2 regions of the Cytobacillus sp. FSL R7-0680 genome follow, and region 2 is predicted to be linked to the other one. Evidence: riboswitches for the same ligand, from Rfam matches in the RefSeq annotation. Region 2 holds a riboswitch; the other holds the start of a gene.

Region 1 (5,945 bases), 230 kb from region 2:
AAAGGATGGTTGAAGGTCATATGAGGAAAAAAGGTCGTTTCTTTATTACTGGCTGGAATGTTACAACTAATCAGTTTGAATATAGTATCGTATATCAAAATAAAGTAAAGGCAATGGGCGAATTTTCCGAAGGTCTAAATGAACAAGAATTGGCTATTTTAGTCAGCTTGATTCAAAAGAATGGAAAAAAAGTAAGTCAAGTAAAATACAGCATCTCCCCAAGCATTTGTATTCAACTTTGCTTTCGCGACATAATTGAGGATACCTTGATCCACCCTCAATTTATGCAATTCTTACCGACTGAGCAATGGGAAACATGTACTTGGGAGAGATTACTGATAGAAAATGCAAATATCGACTCTTCTATAGAAGTGACCCACCCAGAAAAACCGTTATGGGACAACCCAAAAATCAATAAAGAGCAGCTCATTGCATATCTTGTTTGCGTCGCTCCACGGTTGTTACCGTTTGTGAAGAATAGATTGTTAACAACCATTCGCTATCCACATGGCTATATAGGGAAAGAATGTTTCTATCAGAAGAATAAACCTGATTATGCACCGTCATTTGTGAATTCTTTTACAAAAGACGAAATCGACTATATCCTTTGTAATGATTTATCTACTCTTGTTTGGCTAGGTAATCAATTAGCACTAGAGTATCATACCCCTTTTGAAACAATTGGTAGCGACCATCCGCTTGATATTGTGTTCGACCTTGACCCACCAGATGAAACACACTTTCTACTAGCTGTTGATGCTGCACAGAAACTAAACAAGATTTTCGAAGAATTAAATATTATCGGCTTCCCAAAATTAACTGGTGGTAAGGGTATACAAGTACATATCCCAATTATGCATCATCATTTTTCTTATGAAGATACCAGACTGTTTACTTCGTTCATAGCTTCCTATTTAGTTGAAAAAAACCCAGATTTATTTACGACAGAAAGAATGAAAAAGAATCGCGGGAAAAAGTTATATATCGATTATATACAGCATGCAGAAGGAAAAACGATGATTGCTCCTTACTCTCCTAGAGGCAGAGAAGGTGCGATAATAGCAGCCCCACTCTATTGGGATGAAGTAAATAAACAACTGCAACGAAAGAATTTTTCACTAGACAACATTCGCAAGTATCGTTTAACTGATCGCTGCCCAATGGCAACCTTTTTCGAAACAAAAAATGACACGATTGCAAAAATTATAGATTCATTAAAAGGATAAAACTATACGCAAGCATATGCGATTTTTTGTGTTTTAGGAAGTGAAAGCTAAGCAAATCTGATATGCACGTTATCCAAAGCCAAAACGCATTTAAACGATTGCCTTTTCAGTTTACGTATCACTCAAAAGCTAAAACTGATTTGAACGTTTTGCTCATTCAGCATGCACGACATCAAGGAGCGAAAACACATATGAAACGACCTGCTAATGCAATTCCTGCGCGTTATTCAGATGAAAAAACAAAAAACCGAACCAACACTATTTACTCATAGTGCCGTTTCGGTCCAAAACCCTTTTTTCTTAAACATTTCTTAAGCATTTAATTGCTTGGTTAAAAAAGCAGAAGCTTCTTGTTGCAACTTCGCATATTGCATCATTTCTTCAATATATTCTTCGCTATTATCGACGGTAAATGTCCCTGGATGATTTATATCTATCTCAATTGTACATTGATAGACAAAGCTAGCATTACCAATAAGGTCGATTGTAAAGCTATCATTTTGCTTATGAACAATGCAACGGACCTTACCACCATTGTTATAAACCTCAATCGGCTGCTCATAGGTATTGATACTTTGCAGACATGTGACTAAACTTGAAGCCGACATCGCTGTCCCACATGCATTCGTAAAGCCCACCCCTCTTTCATACGTACGAACAAAAATCCCACCTTCTGGTAGTGGTTTGACGAAACTCACATTTACACCATCAGGAAAGTAATCATTTTCTCCGTTGACATACAAACTTATTTCTTCTTGAATATCTGATTGCATCTGTTCTTTTTCGACAATAGCAACAAGATGGGGATTAGGTACAGAAAGAGCAGTAAAAGCGATATCTTCCGAAAGGTCTTCCATCTTTTCATTGACTAATTGGTGCTGATTGATGTGAAGTGGTAAAGTAGCAACATCAAATGACACCGGTGAAATTTCTACCTTGTAAGTAGGGATATCTTTATAAATATCGCTTTCTTTACTAACATGAAGGGTTACTTTCATCGTATCAATTGTCGCCTCTTTGATTTTCAGTTTCTCACAAACATACCTCGCGACACAACGAAGACCGTTACCACACATGGAAGCTTCTGAACCATCTGCATTAAATACGCGCATTTTTGCATCAGCAACTTCACTGGCTAATATAAATAAAATCCCATCCGCACCGAGCTCACTGCCACGATTACAAAGACTAATCGTTAATTTCGCTCGTTCTTCATCACTCCACCCGAAGGACTGCTCCATTTCATCAATAATAAAAAAGTCATTTCCCGAACCGTGACATTTAATTAATTCTAATTTCATCATAAACCCTCTTTCTCTTTTAGGCTCTTCATTTATCTTCTATACATGTTTTTACCATTGTTCATGTGAATATAAACGTAATATTATTATAACGAGAAAAAGAAAGAGGGAGCAAAGAAAATTAATTTTTAACGAAAATGTTTATTAAAATTACTCATTTCAATCGCATTAACAGCTGCATCCCAGCCTTTGTTGCCTGCTTTTGTACCCGCTCTCTCAACCGCTTGTTCAATAGAATCAGTTGTTAACACACCAAAAATTACTGGAATGCCAGTTTGTAATGAAGTTGCTGCCACTCCTTTGGCTACCTCTGCATTCACATAATCAAAATGTGGTGTTGCCCCTCTAATAACTGTTCCAAGGGCAACAACCGCATCGTATTCGCCACTTTCCGCAAGTTTTTTCGCAGCTAGAGGAATTTCAAACGCTCCTGGTACCCAAGCTACCGTAATATCCTCTTCAGCCACATCGTGACGCTTGAAGCTATCTAATGCACCATCTAATAATTTTTTTGTAATAAACTCATTGAAACGTGATACAACAACAGCTACCTTTATTCCCGTTCCAATTAAATGTCCTTCTAGTATTGTATTCATTCTACTTCACTCCTAAATTAGATTAGTTTAATAATAATTGTGATTGCTTATAAGATATTAATTGTTCAATCGTAATCATCTTCAAATCATATTTTTCTGCTACTTTCTCTAACTCTGCTACTCTAGCCATTTCACCATTTTCTTTCATAATCTCGCATATAATCCCGACCGGACTTGCCTCAGCCAATTTTGCTAAATCTACTGCCGCTTCCGTATGGCCTGAACGCTCAAGGACGCCACCATCCTTCGCTATAAGGGGGAAAATATGACCTGGACGATTGAAGTCTGATGCTTGTGTTTTGTCGTCTAACATTTTTTCTACGGTTAAAAACCGTTCAAATGCACTTATACCAGTCGTTGTCTCTTTATAATCAATACTTACAGTAAAAGCAGTTTGATGGCTGTCTGTATTATTAGTTACCATCGGATGCAAGTCTAATTTTTTGGCGATTGACTGCTCAATCGGCACGCAAATAAGCCCTCTTCCCACTGTCGCCATAAAATTGATTGTTTCAGCTGAAGCATACTCGGCAACAGCGATAAAATCACCCTCATTCTCACGATTCTCATCATCACAAACGATAATCACTTTTCCCATTTTCAAGTCAGCAATCGCTTCTTCAATTGAGTGACTCATATATTCCCTCCTAACTTAAGAATCCATTATTCTCTAATAACTGTTCGAAATTTCTTTCACGTTTCGATGTGTCTGAAAAGGCAAATACATATTTAGCAAATAAATCATATTCGATATTGACAGTATCATTTGGCTTTTTTTCACTAATCACCGTTTCTTCAGCTGTATGAGGAATTAACGCAATCGTAAAATAACCATCCCCTACCTCCATCACTGTTAATGAAGTGCCATCAATAGCAACAGATCCTTTAGGTAGAATTAGATGCTGATACTTCTCTGATAGTGAAATTGAAAGATAAATCGCATTTTCTTGTCTTTGTTTTTTTAAAATTTTTCTCGTTTCATCCACATGACCACTTACATAATGGCCGCCAAATCTTCCTCCTGCTAACATCGCTCTTTCTAAATTCACATTGCTTCCTACTTTTAAAGAGGAAAGCGATGTCGCATGAAAAGTTTCTGGCATCACATCTGCTGTAAAACTTCTTTGTTGGAATTCGGTCACTGTTAAACAAACACCGTTCACAGCGATGCTATCACCGATATGGATATCATCCATAATCTTTGTAGCATTGAACACTAATTGAATAGTAGATCCACGATGAATCGTTCTTTGTACAGTACCGATTTCTTCGATAATACCTGTAAACAGAATGATCAACCTCTCTGCATAAGATTTATTCGTTTAAGTAAAAGTTGAAATTTTCCGCTCGGGGCAAATACGCGGTATCGGGAGAGTTTGTTGAAAATTACAAAAAGAGTTGGACTCACACTTATCGTTATCCCATATCATCACCACCCTTTTTAAAATACTCATGAATAAATAAACCCGTATACGAATACGTATACGGGAAAAGTAATCATGGCCAAATAAACGTCAAAATCAACTGTTTTTGAACGTTTTTACACACACGCATCCTTCTCCCATCCAGACTATACTGTCGGCTTTGGAATTGCACCAAATCCACCGTTCTCATTCCTGAGCCCGGGTCACGGACTAAGAGGTCACCCTCATCACCGCCGGTTGGGAATTTCACCCTGCCCCGAAGGATATTCTATTAAATTGTTGATACTATAGAGAACAGACAGTATCTAATACTTTTAAAATAAATAAAGATTCCCCTGCTCTTATTACAGTATCTAAATATAGGATAAATGTAAATAAGTAATTAATCAATAGAAAGAGTGTTAAATAGGAGATTATACATAAAGAAAACTAAAATAAACCATCACCCTAACATTTGAGACAGAAAAAGGATAATAGTTATATATCTAATATTATATTTCAAAACCCTACCTCAATTTTTTCTTTACTCCTTAAAGTTGTCAATTCATCTATGTATGATATAAAATACAGTTAAATACAGTTAAATACATTATTTCTATTAAATTACATAGAAAAGAAGGTGTGTTTTTGTAAATAACTATTCATCAGGACATAAAGATAACATAAAAATTACAAAATCCAACTATAAAAGGAAGCCCATCTATGAATAGAAAATTAATTATTATTTTCATCTTTCCTTTAATTTTAGTGTCTTGGATGATTTATTCTTGTAAGCAACCAATTGTACTAAAAGGAAAGAGCTCCGATGGAAATTGGAGAGCGGAATATAGCCCTCATCATTCTCCTAACCCTAAAGGGATTTGGAAAGGAGAGGCAACTTGGTTAGGAGGGACCAATCTCCCTACTCTGAATTTTTTGGTATTTAAATCTGGAGAGGAAATGGTCACTTTATACGATAAGCCAAGTGATTTTCCTCAGGGAGATGTTATTGAATTTGTCAGTATCGAAGGCGCCCCGTTGGATGCGAATTACTCTTTACAAATTAAATGGACATACGAAAATAAGGAATTTGATGAGGAAATAAAACTAGAACGAAAGAAACACTTTTTCATCTTACCGTTTTAACAATATTAACATTATGCATAAAGCTAATAGCGCTATTAATATTGCTGACAGTATTTTTATCTGAAAATAGCTCCAATTCTTTCTATAATAAATTCATCACACTCCATAAAGTTTGCTTCATTCACAATATTTCAGTGTTCTACTATCTGCAAGAAGGTTTACAAACCGTTCATCATTGATTTGCACACTATTGGCTTCAATAAAAAATGAGTCTTTATTATTTACTTGAAAGTAAAAATTAGTTTTAGCATGTAATTTTTCGATTTCTTTCAA
Region 2 (5,945 bases):
TCATAATCACCTTTAGTTCATCTAAGGAACTTGCCTCCTTATGATCAAGGATAGCATTACGATGAAAATCCTTTAATATTCGCATAGATGTTTCACTAAGATTAGCAATTACTGTTAAATCCTCTTCGTATTTTTCTAACTCCCACCACCTTAGGGAATCTGTTAAAAAAAAACGTTTTAAATTCTCCATTTGACTATCATTAATTAGTTCTGATTCTACCAACTGCATCGGCAGCTGTTCATCAAAAGGTGCATATAACAGTAAAGCAAGACTAGGCTTGCCATCTCTCCCAGCTCTACCAATTTCCTGTAAATATGATTCCATATTCATTGGCATATGAAAATGAATAACATAACGAATATTTTCTTTATTAATCCCCATGCCAAATGCACTTGTTGCACATATCACATCGAGTTGGTTATGAATGTATTGTTGCTGAATAAGTATTCTTTCTTCATGATTCAATCCGCCATGATAGATGCTCACTCTTTTTATCCCATTCTCTTTTAATGATTGTGCACAAACTTCTGCCGTTTTTTTACTAGAAAAATAAATAATACCTGGACCATGTAAAGCTCTTACCCTCTTAATTAACACATCGATTTTCTCTTGATAGCTTTCAACTTTCTCAACATGTAAAGAGATATTTGGTCGGTCAACTGAATAAAGAATATCAATACTGTTTTGCATGTTTAAAGATTGTTTAATATCCTGTTTCACCTTATCAGTTGCCGTAGCCGTTAACGCCAATATAGGCGGATGTCCTAACTCCTTCATTACAGAGCCAATAGCTAAATAGTCCGGTCTGAAATCATGTCCCCATTGAGAAATACAATGAGCTTCATCGACAACAAGTAATGTAATATGAAGCTCACTCAATCTCTCCATGAATAATTTTGATTGCAGCATTTCAGGTGAAGTAAAAATAAACTTATACTGGTGCAAATTTTTAAGTGCATACATTTTTTTTTGGTAATTTAAAAAAGAATTAAATGCGATAGCCCGTTTTTCCCCAATCAATAGTAATTGGTCTACCTGATCCTGCATTAAGGAAAGAAGTGGAGAAATAATTAAAGTTGTGCCTGGGAGCATAAATGTTGGAAGTTGATAACATAAAGACTTCCCAGAACCAGTTGGGAGCATGGCTAACGTATGCTTACCGGCCACTACCGCTTTTATTGTTTCTTCTTGTCCATCTCTAAAAGACGTATAACCAAATTTTTCTCTCAGTAATTGTTTCATTATACGCTCACCGCACTTTTATGTTTAGCTAGTACAAGCCGTATCTGAAAATAGCTTGCTTCAGGAACTGATTGACGGATATATTTTAGCTGCTTTATTCCGTTCGTTGAAGTTTTTATAATGTTTCTTTGTACTTCTGGTGGAACATATACATCTATATTAAAAGACGAATCAACAATGGCCAATTCCACAATATGATCTTCAATTGTTCCTTGTTTTAATTTTCTTATTTTAATAATATCCTCAATATCGTATCCTTGATTTAAATAGATAGCTGTTTTTCTTGTTGATTGTGTTAGCTGTAACCACTCATTTGTCTCTTTTGTCTCTAATATTTGCTCGAGTAACGGATAAGAGGTGTTATTTTCTTTTACTTCAGTTAATATCATGTGAATCACATTTGTAAAATGTAACTGATAGGTTAACATTGACATTTGCAACTGTTCGGCTGCCTGCTGCTGTGTTAAGCCAATTCGATTACTTCCTGTTAACCTTAGAATGAGAATAAGAGGGTCAATTTTTTTATTCGTTAAAATTTGTTGTAACTCCTTAAACAGTTGTGTTGCCAACTCATGGCGATTGATTCTATTCCTTTGAATAAAGTTCTTTAACCAATCAAGATCAGGTTTATTATTTTGAATAGGGAGATACCTTCCGTTATATGCGACTAGGTTAGAAATTACTTGAACCATAAGAGAAAGGCGCTCCCAAAAAAGTTTGTCCATCCGGTTATATGACCAGCCATTGAGATAGCTAGGTATGATTGGTTCAGCAAACTCTTGGAGATACATATCCCCTTTTTCCGTCATTCGATAAGACCCCTCACCAAGACAAGTGACATATTTCTCCTCTAAAAGATGATCTAATATTTGATTAAATTCCTCTCTTGCCAAATGGGGTAACACATGAAAGTATTGCTTCAAGTGAAATAAATGAGCATCTTGTATTGTTTGAGATGACTTTTTGCCATTAAGCAAATGTAAAATGGCATAAGCAGTTCTCTGATTCTCAATTGATTTTAGACAAAATAAGACCAATTTCTGAATAACGCTCACATTTCTCTCCCCTTTATTCATTGACTAATTAGTTTTTAGAATAGCATTTCCGTGGTGAATTTGCAGACTTTTTCGACATTATTTTAATTTTTTTTGTTGAATTTCATTGTATCATGAAACCGTTATATACGTGATAATATCAGTCAATTTTTCATCATGAACAAGATGAAAAGTCCCACCATAGACTATTCTAGATGGTAGATTTTTATTGAAATGTTTACAAGACAGATTTACAATAGAACATGTGGTAAGTGTTTCGGCAGATATTTTCGTGCTTTAACATGAAAAAGATTTTAAATAGGAGGTTATTCCATGGCGAAGTATACAATTGTTGACAAAGAAACATGTATTGCTTGTGGCGCATGTGGTGCGGCAGCTCCAGACATTTATGATTACGATGATGAGGGCATCGCATTTGTAACACTAGATGATAATGAAGGAATTGTTGAAATTCCCGATGTTCTTATAGAAGATATGATGGATGCATTTGAAGGCTGTCCAACTGACTCAATAAAAGTCGCAGACGATGCCTTTGATGGTGATCCGTTAAAATACGAATAGAACAAAAAGAAATCTAATTGTAAAAAAAGAAAACGAGTAAATCCTATTTTAGGGATTTGCTCGTTTTTTCTATGAGCTACAGGGAATCACATACTCGTATACTCATTCGAATAAAAATCGTTCCCTTCATCAATTATCCAGTTGGAATTAAAATAGTAGTTATCGAGGATTGCATATGAGTTCATTGGTGCTTTTACGAATGATGTAATATGATGGATAAGAGTGACAATTCTACTTAAGCGGCATAAAATTATATATTAAAAGGCATCTAACTTTTCAAAGTTAGATGCCTCCTTTATAAATTAAGCAATCGTATTTAGCGATCTTTGTTTATTAATCCAATTACTCATCTTAGCAAATACAAGCATAAATACCGATGCCATTAAAATTCCTTTAATAAAGTTAAAAGGTAGAATAAACATGACTGCAGTTGAACGCATTTCTGGTCCTGACATAGCGGGCATATTTAAAAACATTGTATAGGCAGGTAAAAAGACGAAATAATTAAGCAAACTCATGGATACAGCCATTACACTTGTGCCAATGATTAATCCTATTGTCATACCTTTTTTGGATTTCATCTTTGTATAAACATAATAGGTTGGCAAAATAAATAATAAACCTGCTACAAAGTTAGCAATATGACCAACAGGTACACCAGTAGCACTTCCCGTCATAAAATAATCCAACACATTTTTAAACAATTCGACCAGTATTCCCGCAATCGGACCAAATATTAACGCAGCCACTAAAGCAGGGATATCACTAAAGTCAATCATCAAAAAGTTCGGAAACGGTGGTAATGGAAAGTTTAACAACATAAGAATATACGCGATACTACTCAACATACCGATTGCAACAAAAGCTTTGACATTTAACTTCTTCAATTTTCCTCTCTCCTTTTAGGCTATCTCTCCTATAGAAGAAAGGTTCAGCAAATAAGCGTCTTTGCATAACAAAACCCTCAAGTAAACTTGAGGGAGAATTGAACAAAGACATTCTTAATAAACGTTCTTGTAGTGTATACTTTGAACGTTAGCAGAACCTCCATCTTCTCCCATCCAGACTTTACTGTCGGCTTTGGATTCTCACCAAATCCTGCCCAATACAAACGCTTCGTGCTAATTGCACTCCACTTTTAGGCTCGCGGGCTTAAAGTATAAATACTTATCACCGCCGGTCGGGAATTTCACCCTGCCCCGAAGATAGACCATATTTATTTGACAACTTCATTATACTGAAAAATAATTCATTTGTGAAGCCTAAAATAGTAAATATCTCGAATTAAAAACATTCCTTTCATTATGCACATTTGTCTTCAGGAGATAAAATTTTCTTTCCACGAAGATCGTTTTATTTTACTACATTAAAGCGTTTCCATTTTAAACACAAACAATAAATCCAATTGACAGAATAATATTCGTCTTGTAAAATAATCAGATAATTAAGTAACCAACTTAGGAGGGTTCATACATGTATCAAATATTAGTGGCTGATGCCATTAGTGAAGAAGGCTTATACCCTTTACTTAACGACACAAATGCTGAAATTATTCAAAAGAAAACCGACGATCCCGAGGTTGATTTATCAACTATTGAGGCTTTGTTAGTACGGAGTGCCACGAAAGTAACGGATGAATTAATGGCGGAGATGCCAAAGTTAAAAATTATTGCAAGAGCAGGTGTGGGTGTCGATAATATTGATGTTCCAGCAGCAACTAAAAGAGGCATTATCGTCATAAATGCACCAGACGGAAACACAATTTCTACGGCAGAGCATACTTTTGCTATGATGGCCTCCCTTATGAGAAATATTCCTCAAGCACATAGCTCAGTTAAGAATTTGGAATGGAAAAGAAATCAGTATGTAGGTACTGAACTATTCGGTAAAAGTCTTGGTATTGTTGGTATGGGAAGAATCGGGAGTGAAATCGCCAAGCGAGCAAAAGTATTTGGTATGAGTGTGTTAGTATTCGATCCCTTTTTAACGAAAGAACGTGCAGCAAAACTCGGTGTAGAATCTAGTACATTAGATGAAATACTGCAAAGATCTGATATTATTACGGTTCATACTCCACTTACACCTGAAACAAGAGGGATTATCAATGAAGAGGCATTGAAAAAAACAAAAAAAGGCGTTCGCTTACTTAACTGTGCCCGTGGTGGTATCATTGATGAGCAAGATTTAGCTAAATATGTGGCTAATGGACATGTTGGAGGAGTTGCATTAGACGTATTTGAAACTGAACCACCTGGTGAACACCCACTTTTGAAATATGAAAATGTCATTGTAACGCCACATTTAGGTGCGTCAACAAAAGAAGCACAATTAAATGTAGCAACACAAGTTGCTCAAGAAGTTCGGACTTACTTTGAAGGAAATCCAGTATCTAATTCAATTAACTTACCAGCTATCTCCAAAGACATTTATGAAAAAATACAACCTTTTTACCAAATCTCTAAACAAATCGGAAATATTTTAACTCAATGTGTTAAAGAAGGGGTACATGAACTCTCTATTACTTACTCTGGTTCAGTGACAGATTTAGAAACTGCATACTTAACAAAAGCAATGCTGTCCGGTTTCTTCAAAGGTAGAATTGACGTTAACGTGAATGAGGTTAATGCATTACTCACTGCAAAAGAGCGTGGTATCACTGTTGGAGAAAAGATTTCCACCGATGCATTTGGCTATGACAACTGCATTTCGGTCACAGCAAAAGGAGAAGAAAATGCATTTACAGTTAGAGGAACCTTTATTGATCATTATGGGCCAAGAATTGTCTATTTAAACGGGTTTAATATTGACTTCTTACCAGAAGGTAACCTTCTTTATATTCAACATATGGACAGACCTGGTGTTATTGGCCACGTAGGTCAAGTCCTTGGCGATCACCATATTAATATTGCCACAATGCAAGTAGGTCGTAAACAAGCAGGTGGAGAAGCGATTATGGTGCTAGCTTTTGACAAACCACTAAGTGACAAAGAGCTTTCCTTATTGAACAACTTAGATGAGATTGTTTCTATTAATCCTATTATTTTATAATTCCTTTTTGTAGAGAGTGGCCCTCAGTCGACCACTCT

What was found. Region 2 has a riboswitch for FMN ahead of MKY26_RS09245 (ECF transporter S component). Riboswitches for the same ligand answer to the same signal wherever they lie in the genome.
Region 1: another riboswitch for FMN. It lies ahead of ribE (riboflavin synthase); the one in region 2 lies ahead of MKY26_RS09245 (ECF transporter S component).

What each region holds. Positions count from the first base shown of each region.
Region 1 covers NZ_JBBPAO010000001.1:1,629,975-1,635,919, forward strand. The annotation lists gene ligD (DNA ligase D) at 21-1,226, shown strand; gene dapF (diaminopimelate epimerase) at 1,538-2,527, opposite strand; gene ribH (6,7-dimethyl-8-ribityllumazine synthase) at 2,656-3,123, opposite strand; partial or broken gene ribB (3,4-dihydroxy-2-butanone-4-phosphate synthase) at 3,170-3,760, opposite strand; gene ribE (riboflavin synthase) at 3,771-4,412, opposite strand; FMN riboswitch at 4,673-4,815, opposite strand; gene MKY26_RS08065 (hypothetical protein) at 5,250-5,672, shown strand; gene MKY26_RS08070 (YxiG family protein) at 5,790-5,945, opposite strand, start outside.
Region 2 covers NZ_JBBPAO010000001.1:1,862,599-1,868,543, forward strand. The annotation lists gene MKY26_RS09230 (RecQ family ATP-dependent DNA helicase) at 1-1,243, opposite strand, end outside; gene MKY26_RS09235 (helix-turn-helix domain-containing protein) at 1,243-2,298, opposite strand; gene MKY26_RS09240 (ferredoxin) at 2,611-2,859, shown strand; gene MKY26_RS09245 (ECF transporter S component) at 3,162-3,746, opposite strand; FMN riboswitch at 3,905-4,070, opposite strand; gene serA (phosphoglycerate dehydrogenase) at 4,333-5,907, shown strand.